DNA from 3 places in the Mangrovivirga cuniculi genome. Region 1 is predicted to be linked to each of the others. Evidence: riboswitches for the same ligand, from Rfam matches in the RefSeq annotation. Region 1 holds a riboswitch; each other region holds the start of a gene.
The links. A riboswitch is a leader RNA that binds a small molecule or an ion and turns the genes downstream of it on or off. The one in region 1 is predicted to bind S-adenosylmethionine.
Positions count from the first base shown of each region.

Region 1 (5,417 bases):
GTCAAAATCAGCTCTGCCTCATTTGCCTGTTCACTATCGACAACAAATCCAATACCTCTTTCTGATGATGCCTGTGAAATCAATCTTACGCTTATATCCTTTTTACTTAACGAATGAAATATTCTTGCATCGATACCCACTTTTCCCAGCATACCTTTCCCATCTAAGCTTACCAGTGATACCCCTTCGATCGATGAAACTGCTTTAACACCCTTTTCAGCACCGGTTTTATCAATTAAAGTACCTGTTTCCTGAGGCTTCCAGGTACTTTTGATCCTTAATGGAATATTATTGAAAAGAAGTGGCTGGATTGTTTTTGGATGAAGTACATTGGCACCAAAATTTGCAAGTTCATTGGCTTCCCGGTAGCTTATGTGTTCCAGCTTCATGGCATGTGGAACATATTTCGGACTTGCGCTGAAAACCCCTTCAACATCTGTCCAGTTTTGTACCTCGACAGCATTGATAAAACTGGCAATCAATGTTGCAGTATAATTACTGCCGTTTCTGCCCAGGGTAACCGTTTCACCGTTAACATCTCTGGCTATAAATCCTGTAATCACAGGAATAGTCTCAATATCCAGCCTTCCGAAAAACTCTTGTACATTTGACCGTGAATTATGAAAGTCAACATTTACTGCTGCTTCCTGACGTCCGGCTATCAGTAATTGCCTCGCATCAACCGGGATTGCTTTCAATCCATTTTTATTCAAGTAATTAGCAATAACTTTGGCGCTGATCAGTTCTCCCACTGCTAAAATTTTGTCCTCTACTGGTGTTGCTTTATACCTCAACACTTTCAGGGCTGCCAGCAAATTTGCCAGTTCATCTGTTTCATGTGAGAGATCAAGTTCGTATCCCGGAATTTGCTGGTTCTCCACAAAATCATTAAATAATTTATCATAAGAATCACCATTAATTGCAGCCTGGTAAAGTTTGCATAACCTGTTTGTACTGTCACCCCGTGCTGAAACCACTAAAGCAACCGGATACAGATCAAAAGCGTGGTTAGTTATATCGATGACATTTTTCAGAACAGGCCCGTTTTGCAATGACTTCCCTCCGAACTTCAACACAATACGCTGATCTTTCCTCACAGGCTCATGCTGTTTATAAAAAGATTCAATTCTGTCTGTTATCTGGTCTATCTCTATTAAAAACCCATCATGACCGTAATCAGACTTAATTTCCCTGTAGATGGCATCCGGAATATGCTCAGCTATAAATTGCTGAAATCTGGTAGGGATAAGTGAATCAGAATCAATTCCAATTACCAAAGTAGGTATTTTTATTTCTGAAAGAGCCTTTATTTCTCCTCCACGGTTCCTGCCTATATTATGAGTATCCAGGCATTTGGTGAGATAGAAATAACTTAAGGCATTAAAGCGATTAATAAATTTCTCCCCCTGATATTGTAAATAGCTGGAAGATTTAAAATTGTCTACTTTCTCTTCGGTGTCTGTTTGTTTTTCAATAAAAGCATCAGAGGTTCGGTATGTCAATAAGGCCATCGAGCGGGCTGCTTTCATACCTGCTTTACCACCATCTTTGGCACCAAATGTTGGATCAGATTGCATGGCCATTCTTTGAGATTCATGAACAGCAATACCCCATGCTGATTCTTTCGAACAAGAGGCGATTAATACCATATGACTGATATCACCTTTAAACCCATAACCAAATTCCAGAGCCTGGTTTCCTCCAAACGACCCACCGATTATGGTATGTATTTTATCAATCTTTAATTCTTCAGCGAGTTTAAAATAAGAGTTTACCAAATCTCGAATGCTAAACTGCGGGAAATCAAGACTTTCGGGACGGGTAGACCCATATGGTGAGCCAATAGAATTGACACAGATGATAAAATATTCTTCCGGATCGTAAAAGTTTCCTTTACCAAATAGCTTAGGCCACCATTCTTCTACATCTGAGCTTCCCGAAATAGCATGAAATACCCAGATAATATTCGACTGATCTTCATCGATCTTGCCATAAGTATGATATGCTAATTGAAGATCATGGATATATTCACCGTTTTCTAAAAGAAATGGCTCTTTAAAGGTCACTGTCTTTTTATCGCTCATAAATCTGTTTCTGCTTCTTTTATAACCGGGCTTATCAGGAATGCAGAGCGCTAAAAAAGAAAAACCTCTTTCAACTGACGTCAAAAGAGGTTTAAATATCTTCTTTTGACTTATCTCCCCCGGCAAACCGGGATGGAATTAGCACCTTCTTGTAAACAAGGGTTGCTAAGGTTTCAACGGGCCTTTCCCTCCACCTTTCTTGATAAGCTATGTAAATGAACTTATTTCTAAATAACTCTTGCAAATATAGGCTTTATTTTTAAAATCCAATGAAAACGTATCTTTCTATTATATAAAGCCCTATTTCTTTACACCAATTTATTTAACAACGTTATTACCGGCTTTATTCATCACGATATTCTGATGATCAATAGATTCCTGGTGAATAATTTTCAAATATGCTTTCATGAATTTCTCTGAAAGGCCGTGAATCCCTCCTTTCACTAATGATTTCTCAATAATTTCCTCCCATCTGTTTGGTTGCAGGATCGTTATTCCCTCATCATTTTTCACATGGCCGATCTCTTCAGAAGTTTTCATTCGGTCACCTAAAAGCTTCATGATATCTTCATCAATCATATCTATGCGGCTACGCAATACATCTAATTTTTCTCTGAATGAAGCATCTTCAACAGAAGTACTCCTCACTACAAGATCTGATAGTAACTGATCTAAAACCGATGGTGTAACCTGCTGATCCTTGTCACTTAAAGCCACTTCAGGGTTAATATGTGATTCAATCATCAAACCATCCATATTCAAATCAAGAGCCTTTTGAGAAACAGCTTGAAGCAAATCGCGGTTTCCACAAATATGGCTCGGATCACAGACCATTGGCATATCCGGAAATCTGCGTTTCATTTCAACTGCCAATTGCCATTTAGGTTCGTTTCGGTATTTCACCTTTTGATGCTGGGCGAATCCACGATGGATCAAACCGATTTTTGTAATTCCGGCTCCCTGTAAACGTTCGATTGCTCCGGTCCACAATTGGATATCAGGATTAAGCGGGTTTTTCACAAATACAGTCGCGTCGGTTCCTCTTAAAGCATCCGCGATTTCCTGCACAGAAAATGGATTCACAGTAGTTCGAGCACCGATCCACATTACATCTACATCGTGTTTTAATGCATCAAATACATGACTGAATTTGGCTACCTCTGCAGAGATGGGAAGACCGGTTTCTTCTTTAGCTTTTTTCATCCATCCTAGAGCTTCTACACCTACACCTTCAAAGCTTCCTGGTCTTGTTCGTGGTTTCCATATTCCAGCGCGTAGAATATCCACCTTACCAGTATCTGCAAGTTCCTTTGCCGTGGATAATAATTGTTCTTCGCTCTCAGCACTACATGGCCCTGAAATTACTACCGGCCTTTTCTGTTTAAATAATTCAATTACGTTCGTTTTCATTGGAATGACTTTTTTATTAAAAATTTTGAGACATAAAAAAAGCCTCCCGGAATTGGGAGGCTCTGTTAATACATTTATAAACTAAAACATACTATGGCCTCCCTTTTATTCTATAATAAAAGAAAAAGAAGTAACCAATATATGCTGCTCTGTTCGTAATCATTTGACACTAAGATAAAGTAAAATATTATTAACCATCAAACAATTTCTAATATTTTTATCAAAATTTTAAATTACAAGGCAAAACACTATGTTTTTGATTACTAAACACCCTTATTTTTAAACGAACGGTTGTTTGGATTACTCTAAAATCACCTCATCGGTGGTGGAGCTCAAAGTTTTTGAGCTGGTTTCAATTTCAATCGTAAATACATGTTTCGAAGCCTCTCCAGGAGCCTTTGTAATATATAATGTAAGTGGATCCTTTTGAAAATTATCTAAGAAATAGGCATTGTTAAGATTATCAGCTGAAAATGGAATTCTTTCAGAACCGATATCCAACATATTAAATAAACCCACAAGATTAGTCCCCGCCGGATACTCGCTATTAAAATCATTATCTGAAGTAATGACAACACTTTTTACAGAATCCATCAAAGAATAACTTACTAATGGGGAGCAAGCATAAGCAGTGGTTGAAAATAAGCCATAAGAAGTAGCCTCTGATAAAAAATTCACATTTAAGTCCAGGCTTTGCATAAGAACAAATTCATATACTGCATCTAATGTATCGGTATCCTGATATTGCTCAAATCCAGCTCCTGTTGCCTTCTGAATAGAAGAATTAGAAATCATTAATGCTTACCTGCAAAGTACCTCCTTCATCACCTTTACACTCATCACAAGAAGGAATACCAAAAATAAAAAATGACATTACGGAAATTTTAAGGATTATAGTTTTAAAATGTCTCATTCTAGTTGATAGTTTAATTAAAATTCCTTTAAAAGTAATTCAATTAAATTTAATGTTAAGATAAAACAAAGGTATTCCGTTTTCTGTATCCAGACCCTGTCAAAGTCAAAATTATGGCTTAAATAAGCTATTTTCGCAGATATGACACCAAGGTGACATCTATATGTCGTCTAAAAGACTGATGTAACAGACTACTTTTACATCAAACAAAATGATAAAAAAAATGACTAATTCATTATCCAAAAATTTAATCTACCAACGAAAACTTAAAGGGCTTACACAAAAAGAATTGTCTGACCGAACTAATATAACTGTAAGAACTATTCAGCGAATTGAAAAAGGAGAAACTGAACCTCATCTTCAAACTGTAAAATTACTAGCTGTTGCAATGGATATTGATGTGGACACTCTTTTGCCTCTTAATAACCCACGCGAAGAAGACATACAAAAAAAATGGCTACTCCTTCTTCATGCTACCCCTTTTTTAGGCTCCGTCATTCCACTATTTAACATCCTGGCTCCGGTATTTATCTGGATTCATAAAAGAGAAGACAACAAAATATATGATATTCATGGCCGTAAGGTATTAAACTTTCAATTGACAATGACACTGGTTTTTCTTTTCGCCCTTTCAGGAATGATGTTCATTGGACATTTAATTATGCAAGGCACTCCATTAATGATCTTTCTGTTTTTTGGCGTTTTAATTTATACCTTCATAGTAATGTGTGTAAACATATACCTGGTCATCAAAGACAGAAAATGCTATTACCCCCTTTCAATCCCGTTTCTTTCTATTAAAAGAAAAGCGAAAAACAAAATGGCAACAATTGTCCTCATCGTTTCTTCATTCTTTTTTTCCTGTTCTTCGCACGCCCAAACTGTTAGCAGGCTTGATGGATCGCAAATTACTGTAGATTCTTTAGATCGAAAGATTAAACAATTGATGACTGATGCAAAAGTCACAGGAATGGCAATAACCATTTTTAATGATGGGAAATCAGTTTATA
Region 1 is NZ_CP028923.1:4,500,780-4,506,196, forward strand. It holds gene DCC35_RS19810 (aspartate kinase) at 1-2,084, opposite strand, end outside; SAM riboswitch class I at 2,192-2,293, opposite strand; gene DCC35_RS19815 (chorismate mutase) at 2,403-3,494, opposite strand; gene DCC35_RS19820 (DUF5034 domain-containing protein) at 3,795-4,289, opposite strand; gene DCC35_RS21650 (hypothetical protein) at 4,279-4,407, opposite strand; gene DCC35_RS19825 (serine hydrolase) at 4,631-5,417, shown strand, end outside.

Region 2 (5,417 bases), 1.1 Mb from region 1:
AGTCACAGCAAGATTACAGGTGTCAGTTCCTGGGCAGGAAGTGATGTCCGCAAAGCTGTCAAAACCTGGTTCGGCTAGTCCTAATTCATCTAATTCAGCAAATAAATGAGGTAGATGCAATGACGGAATGAACTTAAGTAGCAGTCCCTGATTTATAGTGATCCGGATATCATTAGCAGCATATTTCTTTACAATTGACGAAAGCTTCCGTGCTGTATCAGAATGGATGTCTCCTTTTGCAACTTTAACCTGTGCTGCATAGAAGCCTTTTTGTTTTTGCTCAAAAACATTTATTGCTCTCCACTTTTCAAATTTTATCCTGTCAAATTCTCGCGATAATTTTTCCCGGTTAAACTTTGGTAGCTCAGGAATGTCCTGCTGCTCAGGATTGATTGAGTAAACCGGGAAGGGCAGGGCAGTACGTTCTTTCTCTGCCAGTTCAAGAAAAGCCTCCAGTCCAAGTCCACGTTTAGGTTCGATTAGGTACTTCATGCGGGCTTTAAATCGCTTTTCTCTTTCACCATACCGGTCAAAGACCCGCAGCCCGGATTCGATAAATGGAATAAGCTGATCAGATGGAAGAAAATCAAAAGCTTCTTGTGCGGTAAATGGCTGAGCCCCCAGACCACCACCGATAAGCACACGAAAACCCCTGACTTCTTTACCATCGATCAATTTAGTTTTAGGTATAAATCCAAAATCATGGATAAAACCATACGCATCATCTTTATCACTTGATGAAAATGCGATCTTTATTTTTCTACCCATTTCCTGATTTACCGGATATCTGAGGAAATATTCGAATACAGCCTGTACATAAGGGCTTACATCAAATGGTTCTTGTGGATCGATCCCTGCAGCTGGTGAGGCAGTAATATTTCTTAATGTGTTTCCACAAGCTTCTCTTCCGGTAATTCCTGCAGCTTCCAGTTCTTCCCAGAGTTGAGGTGAGTCATCAAGATTTACATAATGTAACTGAATGTTTTGTCTTGTTGTCAGGTGGAGGTTTCCTGTGCTGAATTGATCAGAAAGATCTGCCAGTACAGAAAGCTGATCAGTGGTTAATTTTCCATAAGGAATTTTAGTCCTGAACATCTGCACACCTTGTTGCCGCTGGCCATAAACTCCCCTGGCAAGACGAAATGCTTTGAAGCGTTCTTCATCGATCTTCCCATCCTTAAAAAGGTCGATCTTAGTTTTTAATTCTTTTATATCTTCCTGAGCTTCAGGATTAATTAGATCTTTTTTTGATAAACTGGACATGATTTTGTTTTGTTAAAAGTCAATAAAAAAGCCCCCGGGATTTGATATACTATCCGCGGGGGCTTTCCAAATGAATATAAATTGGGTGTACCTACGGACAATAGGGTATCTTAATACATGCGTACATGTACCTGTGACAACAACAAATATTCATCTGTATGGCTAAATAGTTTTTCATACTGTTTGTGAGATTTTTCTGCTTGCCCGAAGAGCCTGCTCAAGGTCTTCTACGATATCATTTATATTTTCAAGGCCGACTGATACTCTTACTAATCCGGGAGTAATACCTACAGCACTTCTTTCTTCCTCAGAAAGTTTGCTATGTGTAGTACTGGCAGGGTGAGTTACAATTGTTCGTGTATCACCCAGGTTTGCAGATAGAGAACACATTTTAAGATTGTTTAAAAATGCTGCACCTCTTTCAACACCTCCTTTTACTTCAAAGGTTATTAAGCCGCCACCATGCCTCATTTGTTTTTTGCAACTTCAAACTGGGGATGGGAAGGAAGAAAAGGATACTTTGCTTTATTCACATCTTCGTGGTCGAGAAAATAATTTGCAAGTTCCAGTGCATTGCTGCAATGTCTGTCCATTCTGACAGGCAGCGTTTCCAGGCTTTTAGATAAAATCCAGGCGTTAAAAGGAGATATTACCGGTCCGGTTTGTCTGGAAAAGAACCTGACTTCATCAATTAGTTCCTGAGAACCGAGTATTGCTCCACCGAGTACTCTTCCCTGTCCGTCAATAAATTTGGTAGCAGAGTGAGTGACAATATGGGCGCCAAATTTTGCCGGATTTTGAAGGTATGGGGTTGCAAAACAATTGTCGATGTTCAAAATCAGGTCATGATCTTTGGCAAAACCACCCAGCCATTCAAGATCTATAATATCCAGACCGGGATTAGATGGAGTTTCTGCAAATAAAAGCTTTGTGTTTGGTTTTACAGCTTTTTCCCATTCTTCAGCCGGAGCATTAATGTCAACATAGGTTATTTCCACATTCCATCGGGGAAATATCCTTGTAAATAGCTGATGAGTAGAGCCAAATACTGCTCTGCTTGCGATAACATGATCACCGGCACGCAGCAGTGCAGCCATACTTGTAAACATGGCAGACATTCCGGTTGCAGTGGCAAAGCCATCTTCAGTGCCTTCAAGAGCACATAGCTTTTCTACAAACTCGGATACATTCGGGTTGCTAAACCGGGAATAAATATTTCCTTCCACCTCATCCTGAAATAATGCTCTTGCATGCTCAGCGTCATCAAATGTAAATGAAGAAGTCAGGAAAAGCGGACTGGAATGCTCGTTAAACTCCGTTTGAGGATATCTGGTCCTGACTGCTTTTGTTTCAAAATGTTTAAAATCTGCCATATTAAATATTATTTATGCTTCCTGGTGAAGCCATTCCTTTTTCTGTTCTAATTCTTCCTGTGTTTCTTCATAATCAGGATCGGGTACACAGCAATCTACCGGGCAAACAGCTGCGCATTGAGGTTCTTCGTGAAAACCGGTGCATTCTGTACATTTTGCCGGTACGATATAATAGAATTCATCAGAAACGGGTTCCTGGTCTTCATCTGCAGGTACAGAAGTGCCGTCTTCTAATTCAACCTCATCAAGACTGGTTCCGCCGCCCCATGTCCAGGGTACACCACCTTCGTAAATAGCAGTGTTTGGGCATTCTGGCTCGCAAGCTCCGCAGTTAATACATTCTTCGGTTATATAAATTGCCATCGATTTTGTTGTTAATAATTGAAAAAATAATTTGAATCTCGCAGTAGAAATATAGATCTGCTGCAATGCTTTGAATCAGTAAGTGTTGTTAAAAGTTGTCAGATCAGCAACAGCAACACATTACCCTGTAACAACAAATAGTAGGATAAGCAACAAGAATAGAATTAAAGTCTTTAGTAGACTTTGATTGTGAAACTCTGAAGATGTTTGTAAGTGCTTTCATTTTAATTGCATTTATATTTCCCAACATCGGGCAGGAATTAGCACCTTATTTAATTTGTTTAATAGGTTGCTAGAGTTTCACCGGGCCTGTTCCCTCCACTCTTCTTTATAAATCAATTATTTAGAATTGATTTGATACAAATGTATGTAGTAGATTTTAACCGTACAAGGGTTTAGTTGAAATTATTTTAAAAATACTCTAAAAAACTATGAGCTCTGATAATCTAATGTGGTAACCATTGTGACTGATAAAACTATCAGGTAAAGGGTGCTTATTGATAAAGTGCAGAAAAAAATAAAAATTTTTTACCTCAAAAAATAAGTTAAAAAACTGATTATTCATTGATTATTAATACAACTTATAAAAAAATTAAAAAAAATTGCTTTCGGGGGTTTCCTTTTTTTCTTTGCCGGTATATACTAATGAATTTGAAAATTTTTTAGACGTTATTTTTTTACATGCAGTTGATTTTTTGATATTATTTTTTAGACTGACAATATTCAAATTCATTACGGTTTTGGCAGTAGGCTCTTAGAGAAATTCTAAGAGCCTTTTTTTATGAGCAAACGGGCTACTTGGTTTATTGTTTCAATCTGTGAGTCAAAATGTCGCCATAAATGTAATTTACTTATATAATTATCATCAAAAATTGAATAAATCATACTCTAGTTCGATGAATTAATAAAACACATTGCAGCATTGTGGTGTTTTAACTTTATTTGCTGTTCATTTTTTGCAGATGCTTGAAAATTTAGTTAGGCAGTGCAGTTGTTAAGAAAGGAAAATGTTATGAAAAAACGTATTGCAATAGATATGGATGAGGTGATGGCTGACACGCTTGAAGCTCTGATCGATAGATATCAAAATGATTTCAATATTGAGATCGACCGTACTGATATGGAGGGATGGCACCTGGAAGATTATGTAGATCCTGAACATAAGCAGAAAATTCTTAATTACATGATGCAAAGGGGGTTTTTCGAGAATCTTCCGCTTATAGAAGGGGCGCAGGAAACCATAGAAAAACTTCATAGGGATCACGAGATTTTTATCGTGACTGCAGCGACTCAATTACCACATAGTATGGAAGAAAAAGTTAAATGGCTTAACAAGCATTTTCCATATATTGGATGGAGAAATATGGTGATGTGTGGTGACAAGTCAATTGTGATTGCCGATTATCTTATCGATGATCATGCGCATAATTTTGATGGTTTCAAAGGAGAGGGAATTTTATTTCATTCACTCCACAATGCAAAAGAAACCAGGTATAAAAGAATATATGCCTGGACTGAATTTGAAGAATTGCTGAATTCTTCGCTTTCGCATTCTATACAGACATGATAGACTGGAAGGAAATTATCGGGATAGTGGCAGGTTGTTGTACAACCATTGCTTTTTTACCACAGGTGATAAAAACCTGGAGGACAAAAAGTGCACGTGATCTGTCATTATCCATGTTTCTAATATTTTTTACCGGTGTATTATTATGGCTGATTTATGGAATAGTGGTTGCTGACCTACCGGTAATTCTTGCCAATAGCGCCACATTATTTCTTGCCGGTATTCTTCTGTTCTTTAAAGTGATCTATAAGTAATTTGTCAGGTAGATAGTAATGCCTGTTGCCTCAGTTTATCCCGGTCTACCATTGGAACTTTTTCCATTTTCGTAATCTCGATCATCGGGTATTCAAAATCTTCAACGACCTTTCCTTCAATATTGTAAAACCCGGCACCTCTGAACGGATATTTCTTTGCTGTATTTGGAAAGTGAGTGGTGTCAAAAAAATCACCGTTTTTATCGATAAACGTTCCGAAAAACATCGGTTTCCTGTCTTTAGTTCTCGTGTTTTTTATCGTGACCAGGTATCCGGTAATTGAAAAACGCTTTTTCAAATAGCTGATCATGTCTTTTGCCGCCAGTGGAAGCAAACTGTTTTCGGGAAGTAGAAGAAAAGGATCGCACAAAGGGAAACCTATAAGCTCAAATTCGTCAAATGCATCTTCAAATGGTATATGATCCAGGTTGGGAAGAGAATAGGTTTTCATTTTTGTGTGGAACATATCTCCACCGGGAAGTTTTGTTTTGCTTTTTTCTTTTTTGCCATAGTAAAGTCTTGCCTGCCACAACAGGGCTCTTTTTTCTTCGCCGGTAAATCTGAATGCACCGATTCTGATCAGGATATAAATCTGCT
Region 2 is NZ_CP028923.1:3,418,150-3,423,566, reverse strand. It holds gene DCC35_RS15065 (HEPN domain-containing protein) at 1-1,263, opposite strand, end outside; partial or broken gene DCC35_RS15060 (trans-sulfuration enzyme family protein) at 1,438-2,636, opposite strand; gene DCC35_RS15055 (4Fe-4S binding protein) at 2,649-2,999, opposite strand; SAM riboswitch class I at 3,231-3,336, opposite strand; gene DCC35_RS15050 (5' nucleotidase, NT5C type) at 4,012-4,566, shown strand; gene DCC35_RS15045 (SemiSWEET transporter) at 4,563-4,820, shown strand; gene DCC35_RS15040 (DNA polymerase III subunit alpha) at 4,825-5,417, opposite strand, start outside.
Region 2: another riboswitch for S-adenosylmethionine. It lies ahead of DCC35_RS15055 (4Fe-4S binding protein); the one in region 1 lies ahead of DCC35_RS19810 (aspartate kinase).

Region 3 (5,417 bases), 2.2 Mb from region 1:
TTTTCTGCAGGGACCATAACTCCCAGATCTACTACATCGAAATTATTACAGGCCAAGACAACGCTTACAATATTTTTACCAATATCGTGAACATCACCTTTTACGGTAGCTAGAAGAATTTTTGCTTTGGGCTTTTGATTAGGATTAGCTTTTTTCTCAGCTTCGAGATAAGGAGTCAAATAGGCAACAGCCCTTTTCATAACCCTGGCACTCTTCACTACCTGAGGAAGAAACATTTTACCAGAGCCAAAAAGATCTCCTACTATATTCATTCCATCCATTAGAGGACCCTCAATTACTTTAAGAGGCCTGCCTAGTTTCTGAAATGCTTCTTCTGTATCTTCTTCAATATGATCAATTATCCCTTTTACAAGAGCATGAGACAATCGTTCTTCAACAGTCCCTGACCGCCATTCTTCTGCCTTTTTATCTTCCCTTTTATCGTTTTTAACTGTCTCTGCAAATTCAAGTAATCGCTCTGTAGCATCTTCCCTCCTGTTTAGTAATACATCTTCAACTCTTTCAAGAAGGTCATCCGGAATCTCATCGTAAACCTCAAGCATTGTCGGATTTACAATACCCATATCCATTCCATGCTTGATCGCATGATATAAAAAAGCAGCATGCATCGCTTCCCTGACTTTATTATTACCCCGGAAGCTAAATGAAACATTACTGACCCCTCCACTAACTTTTGCCCCATGTAGGTGTTGCTTGATCCATGCCGTAGCTTCAAAGAAATCAAGTGCATTTCTCCGGTGTTCTTCCATACCTGTGGCTACAGGAAAAATATTCGGGTCAAAAATTATATCCTGAGCAGGAAAGTCAGCTATTTCAGTGAGTAGCTTGTAGGACCGTTCGCAGATTTCAATTCTTCGATGATAATTATCAGCCTGACCGTCCTCATCGAAAGCCATAACAACTACAGCAGCTCCATATTTTTTAATCAATCGGGCCTGCTCTAAAAATTGTTCTTCTCCTTCCTTTAAAGAGATGGAATTTACAATCCCTTTTCCCTGGATACATTGCAGCCCAGCTTCAATGATCTCCCATTTGGAAGAATCGATCATTATCGGTATCCGGGCAATTTCAGGTTCAGATGCCATGAGGTGTAAAAACTTAACCATTGCCGCCTTTCCGTCGATCATGGCTTCATCCATATTGACATCTATCACCTGGGCTCCACCCCTTACCTGGTCGAGGGCTACATCCAGGGCTTCTTCATATTTATCCTCCCGAATCAATCGGAGGAATTTCCTGGACCCTGTTACGTTCGTTCTTTCTCCGATATTGATAAAATTAGCATTAGGAGTTACGTACAATGGCTCCAGGCCACTTAATCTTAATGGCTTATATGTAAAGTTATTTTCACTCATCAAACGGCTAAATTTTCTTCACTTTCTTTTCTTGGCTGATATTTTTCAGCCAATTGAGCAAGTTGTTTTATATGTTCTGGCGTTGTGCCACAACATCCCCCTAAAATATTTAAGAGGCCTTCTTTTAAAAACACTTCAACTTCATTTTTCATTGATTCCGGTGTCTGGTCGTAAGCACCAAATTCGTTTGGCAAACCTGCATTGGGGTGGGCACTTACTGCAAAAGGTGACTTTTTGGCCAATATTTGTAAGTACGGACGTAACTGTTTAGCTCCTAGTGCACAATTTAATCCGATAGATAAAAGATCAACATGAGAAACAGATACTAGAAATGCCTCGGTAGTCTGACCACTTAATGTTCTGCCAGATGCATCAGTTATTGTTCCGGATACCATGATTGGCACCGTTCTTCCTCCATCCTCAAAATAATCCTGGGCGGCAAAAAGGGCTGCTTTAGCATTAAGCGTATCAAAAACAGTCTCAATTAATAACACATCAGAGCCACCCTCCACAAGTCCCTTAATTTGTTCTTTATATGCTTTAACAAGATCATTAAAAGAAACTGCCCTAAAACCGGGATCATTCACATCTGGTGAAAGGCTCGCTGTTTTATTGGTCGGTCCTACCGAACCAGCCACCCATCTGGGCTTTTCCGGGTTAGCCCTGGTAAATTCTTCTGCAGCAGTTTTTGCTATTTTAGCTGATTCATAATTCAGTTCATAAGCAAGCTCACTAAGATTATAATCATCCTGTGCGATGGAAGTACTGCTAAAAGTATTCGTTTCAATTATATCAGCTCCGGCATCCAGATACTCCTTGTGAATAGTTTCTATTATATCCGACCGGGTAATACTGAGAAGATCATTATTACCTTTTAATGAAGAAGTGTGGTTTTTAAATCTTTCACCTCTGAAATCTTCTTCATCAAGATTATACCGCTGGATCATGGTACCCATGGCTCCATCGAGAATTAATATCCGTTTTTGTAATGCTAGTTTTATATCCACTCTATCTTAATTTACAACTTAGTTATCAAGAAAGAGTTTCAGACGGGCTTGAAACTTATCTTTTCCCGGTCTTGCCGAGATGGGAAGTAGCACCAAGTTTAACCAAGGTTGCTAAGACTTCGCAGGGCCCAATCCCTCTGTCTTTCTTGATAAGCATTAAACAAAATAAACAAATGATAAGGAAATAATAAAACTTTTAAGAGATTTTTAATTCCTTTGCCATTCTATTAAAATCATTAATAATAACTATTTATATTTTTAAGGCCATTTCCTCCTCAAAATATTTATCGATCAATTTTTGAATCATTCCATCTTTAAGTCCAACTGTAGGCACAACCATTTTATCTGCCCTGGCCCATTCCATTGCAGCAAGGTAAATATCGGCAGCAGGCAATATCACGTCGGCGCGATCTTCATTAAGATTTAATAAATAAACTCGTTCTTCATAGGTCATTTCAGAAAGTCTGGATTTAACTTCTTTGATTTGATCTGCAGTAACAAATCCTTTTTCACCACCTTCAGAAATATCCATTATTTTATTTATGTTTCCACCAGTACCCACAGCTGAAACAGGAAGATCTTTCTTGTTATATTTCTTTAATTGCTCCCCAATCCATGAGTGTATCTTTTCCCAGGTCTTAGGATTGTCATGATGACCCAGGCTACGGACTGAACCCAGTTTAAACGAATGAGCAACAATTTTTTTCCTGTTTTTATAAATATTAAGTTCGGTACTACCTCCACCAACGTCCACGTGAATTACCATTTCATCGGCGATATATTGCTTAAGTGCATTATTGATCATGGATGCTTCTTCATCACCATCAATTATTTTAATCTTCAATCCGGAGGTATCTCTGACTTTTTTAGCTATTTCAGGGCCATTATCTGCTTCGCGCATAGCTGAAGTTGCACAGATCATATGATCATCTACCTCATAAAGATCCATCAGACTTTTATAAACTGACATCAGCTCCACAAATTTTTCAACTTTCTTTTTTTTAATCCTGCCATGCTTAAACACATCCTTACCGAGACGCAATGGAAACCTGACATATTCAAGCTTTTTACTATAAACAGAACCTCTAAAAACTTTGACAGTATTAACCTGAAAACGTATTGCGTTTGAGCCTATATCGATAACAGCTAATTTCATATTATATACTCAACAAATCTACTTCTTCAAGTTTCTCTTCAGTTAAACTATAAAACGCTTCGTGAACACTAATTCGTTCTTCTTTATCTAATGGCTGCTTCATAATATAAGTACCATCACTGTTCATTTTATATGAATTAACATTATCAATCAGATTAAAATAAAGAACGTTTACCAGGTAATTCTTTATCACATCATCTTTAATTAAGAAAAGCGATTCAAGGCGACGATCAAGTGATCTTACCATAACATCTGCACTGCCACCATATAGTTTAGGATCTCCGGAATTGTGGAAATAATAAATTCTCGAATGCTCAAGATAATTACCTACAATTGAGATCACCTTAATATTCTCCGACAATCCTTTCACTCCAGGTTTCAGGCAGCAGATTCCCCTGACAATTAATCGAATTGGCACACCAGCTTTTGAAGCCTCATAAAGCTCATCAATAATAACATCATCCTGAAGTGAATTAATTTTGATCACGATTCCGGAGCCAACACCCTTTTTAGCATTATCAGCTTCATTACGGATTAATGATATCAACTGCTCCCTCATATCTCTCGGGGCTGTCAATAATGTCTCGTAACCTCCAGGTACAGAGTGCCCTGTAATTACATTAAAGAATTCAGATACGTCGTGAGCATATTCATTTTTAGTGGTTAAAATGCCTATATCAGTATAAAGAGTTGCAGTATCTTCATTGTAATTACCACTGGCAAGGTGAACATAACTAGTAACCTTCTTACCTTCCTGACGCACGATATTCAGTAATTTCGTATGAGTTTTAACAGCACTCAGACCATAAATTACATAACAACCTGCCTTTCTAAGCCTGTTGGCTTGCCTGATATTGTTTTCTTCGTCAAATCGTGCCTTAACTTCGAAAAGAACGGCTACGTTTTTACCATTCTCTGCGGCTTTCAATAATGCTTCTACTATCCGGCTATCTTTCGCAAGACGATATATTGTCATTTTAATCGATAGTACCTGCGGATCCTCAGCTGATCGTTCTAGTAATTCGATCAATGGACTGATGCTATTATATGGGTGATGCAATAGCACATCCTTTTCCTTGAGCACTTCCATCAAATCCTCATTTTCACTGGCATGATAGTTTATAGGGTCTCTTGGCGGAGGTGATTTCGGAAGTAAATGCTTGAATTCGTTATGCTTAATGACTTGCCAGAAACTGGTGAAATCAATTATTCCCCCGCTGGAGCTTTGAAAATATTAAAGTCCTCCAGGTTCCATCTTTTCTTTAGAAACCTGAGTAAGTTTTTATTGTACTTCGATTCGACTTCAATTCGCACAACCCTTCCGGTCTGACGTGTTTTAAGCTTACTCTTAAGTTCATCTAAAAAGTTTGTCTCAATATCATCACTTTCTTCAAGTGTGAAATCTCCATTACGAGTCAATCTGAACAAGTCAGCTGATATGATCTCAACATTTCTAAATAACCAGCTTATATGTTCTCTGACAATTTCCTCAATAGGAATGAAAACTATTTCACTTTCTCTTCTGATCTCAAAAAAGCGAGGTAGGTTATTTGGTATCTGAATAAAAGATATTTTACTCCGTGAGGTATTCTTCTTACTCATTTGAATACCATTGCCGCTACTCTGAGTCACCACTCCGAATATCAGTACCTTATTCATAAGGATTGGGAAAGAATGCATACCATCATAGGTCATTGGTGTTAACATCGGAAACACCGTTTCTTTGAAGTAATCTGTAACCTTTTCCTTCTCCTTTTTATGCAGACCACTAAATTTCAGGACCTTTATTCCGTAATCTTTAAAACTAGGAGCAAGTTCTTTAGTATAAGCCTTCATCTGAAGATTAAAGAACTTATGAGACTCATCAAATAGCTTATC
Region 3 is NZ_CP028923.1:2,015,748-2,021,164, reverse strand. It holds gene metH (methionine synthase) at 1-1,376, opposite strand, end outside; gene DCC35_RS08925 (homocysteine S-methyltransferase family protein) at 1,376-2,332, opposite strand; SAM riboswitch class I at 2,436-2,539, opposite strand; gene DCC35_RS08920 (Ppx/GppA phosphatase family protein) at 2,634-3,539, opposite strand; gene ppk1 (polyphosphate kinase 1) at 3,541-4,719, opposite strand; gene DCC35_RS21820 (polyphosphate kinase) at 4,746-5,417, opposite strand, start outside.
Region 3: another riboswitch for S-adenosylmethionine. It lies ahead of DCC35_RS08925 (homocysteine S-methyltransferase family protein); the one in region 1 lies ahead of DCC35_RS19810 (aspartate kinase).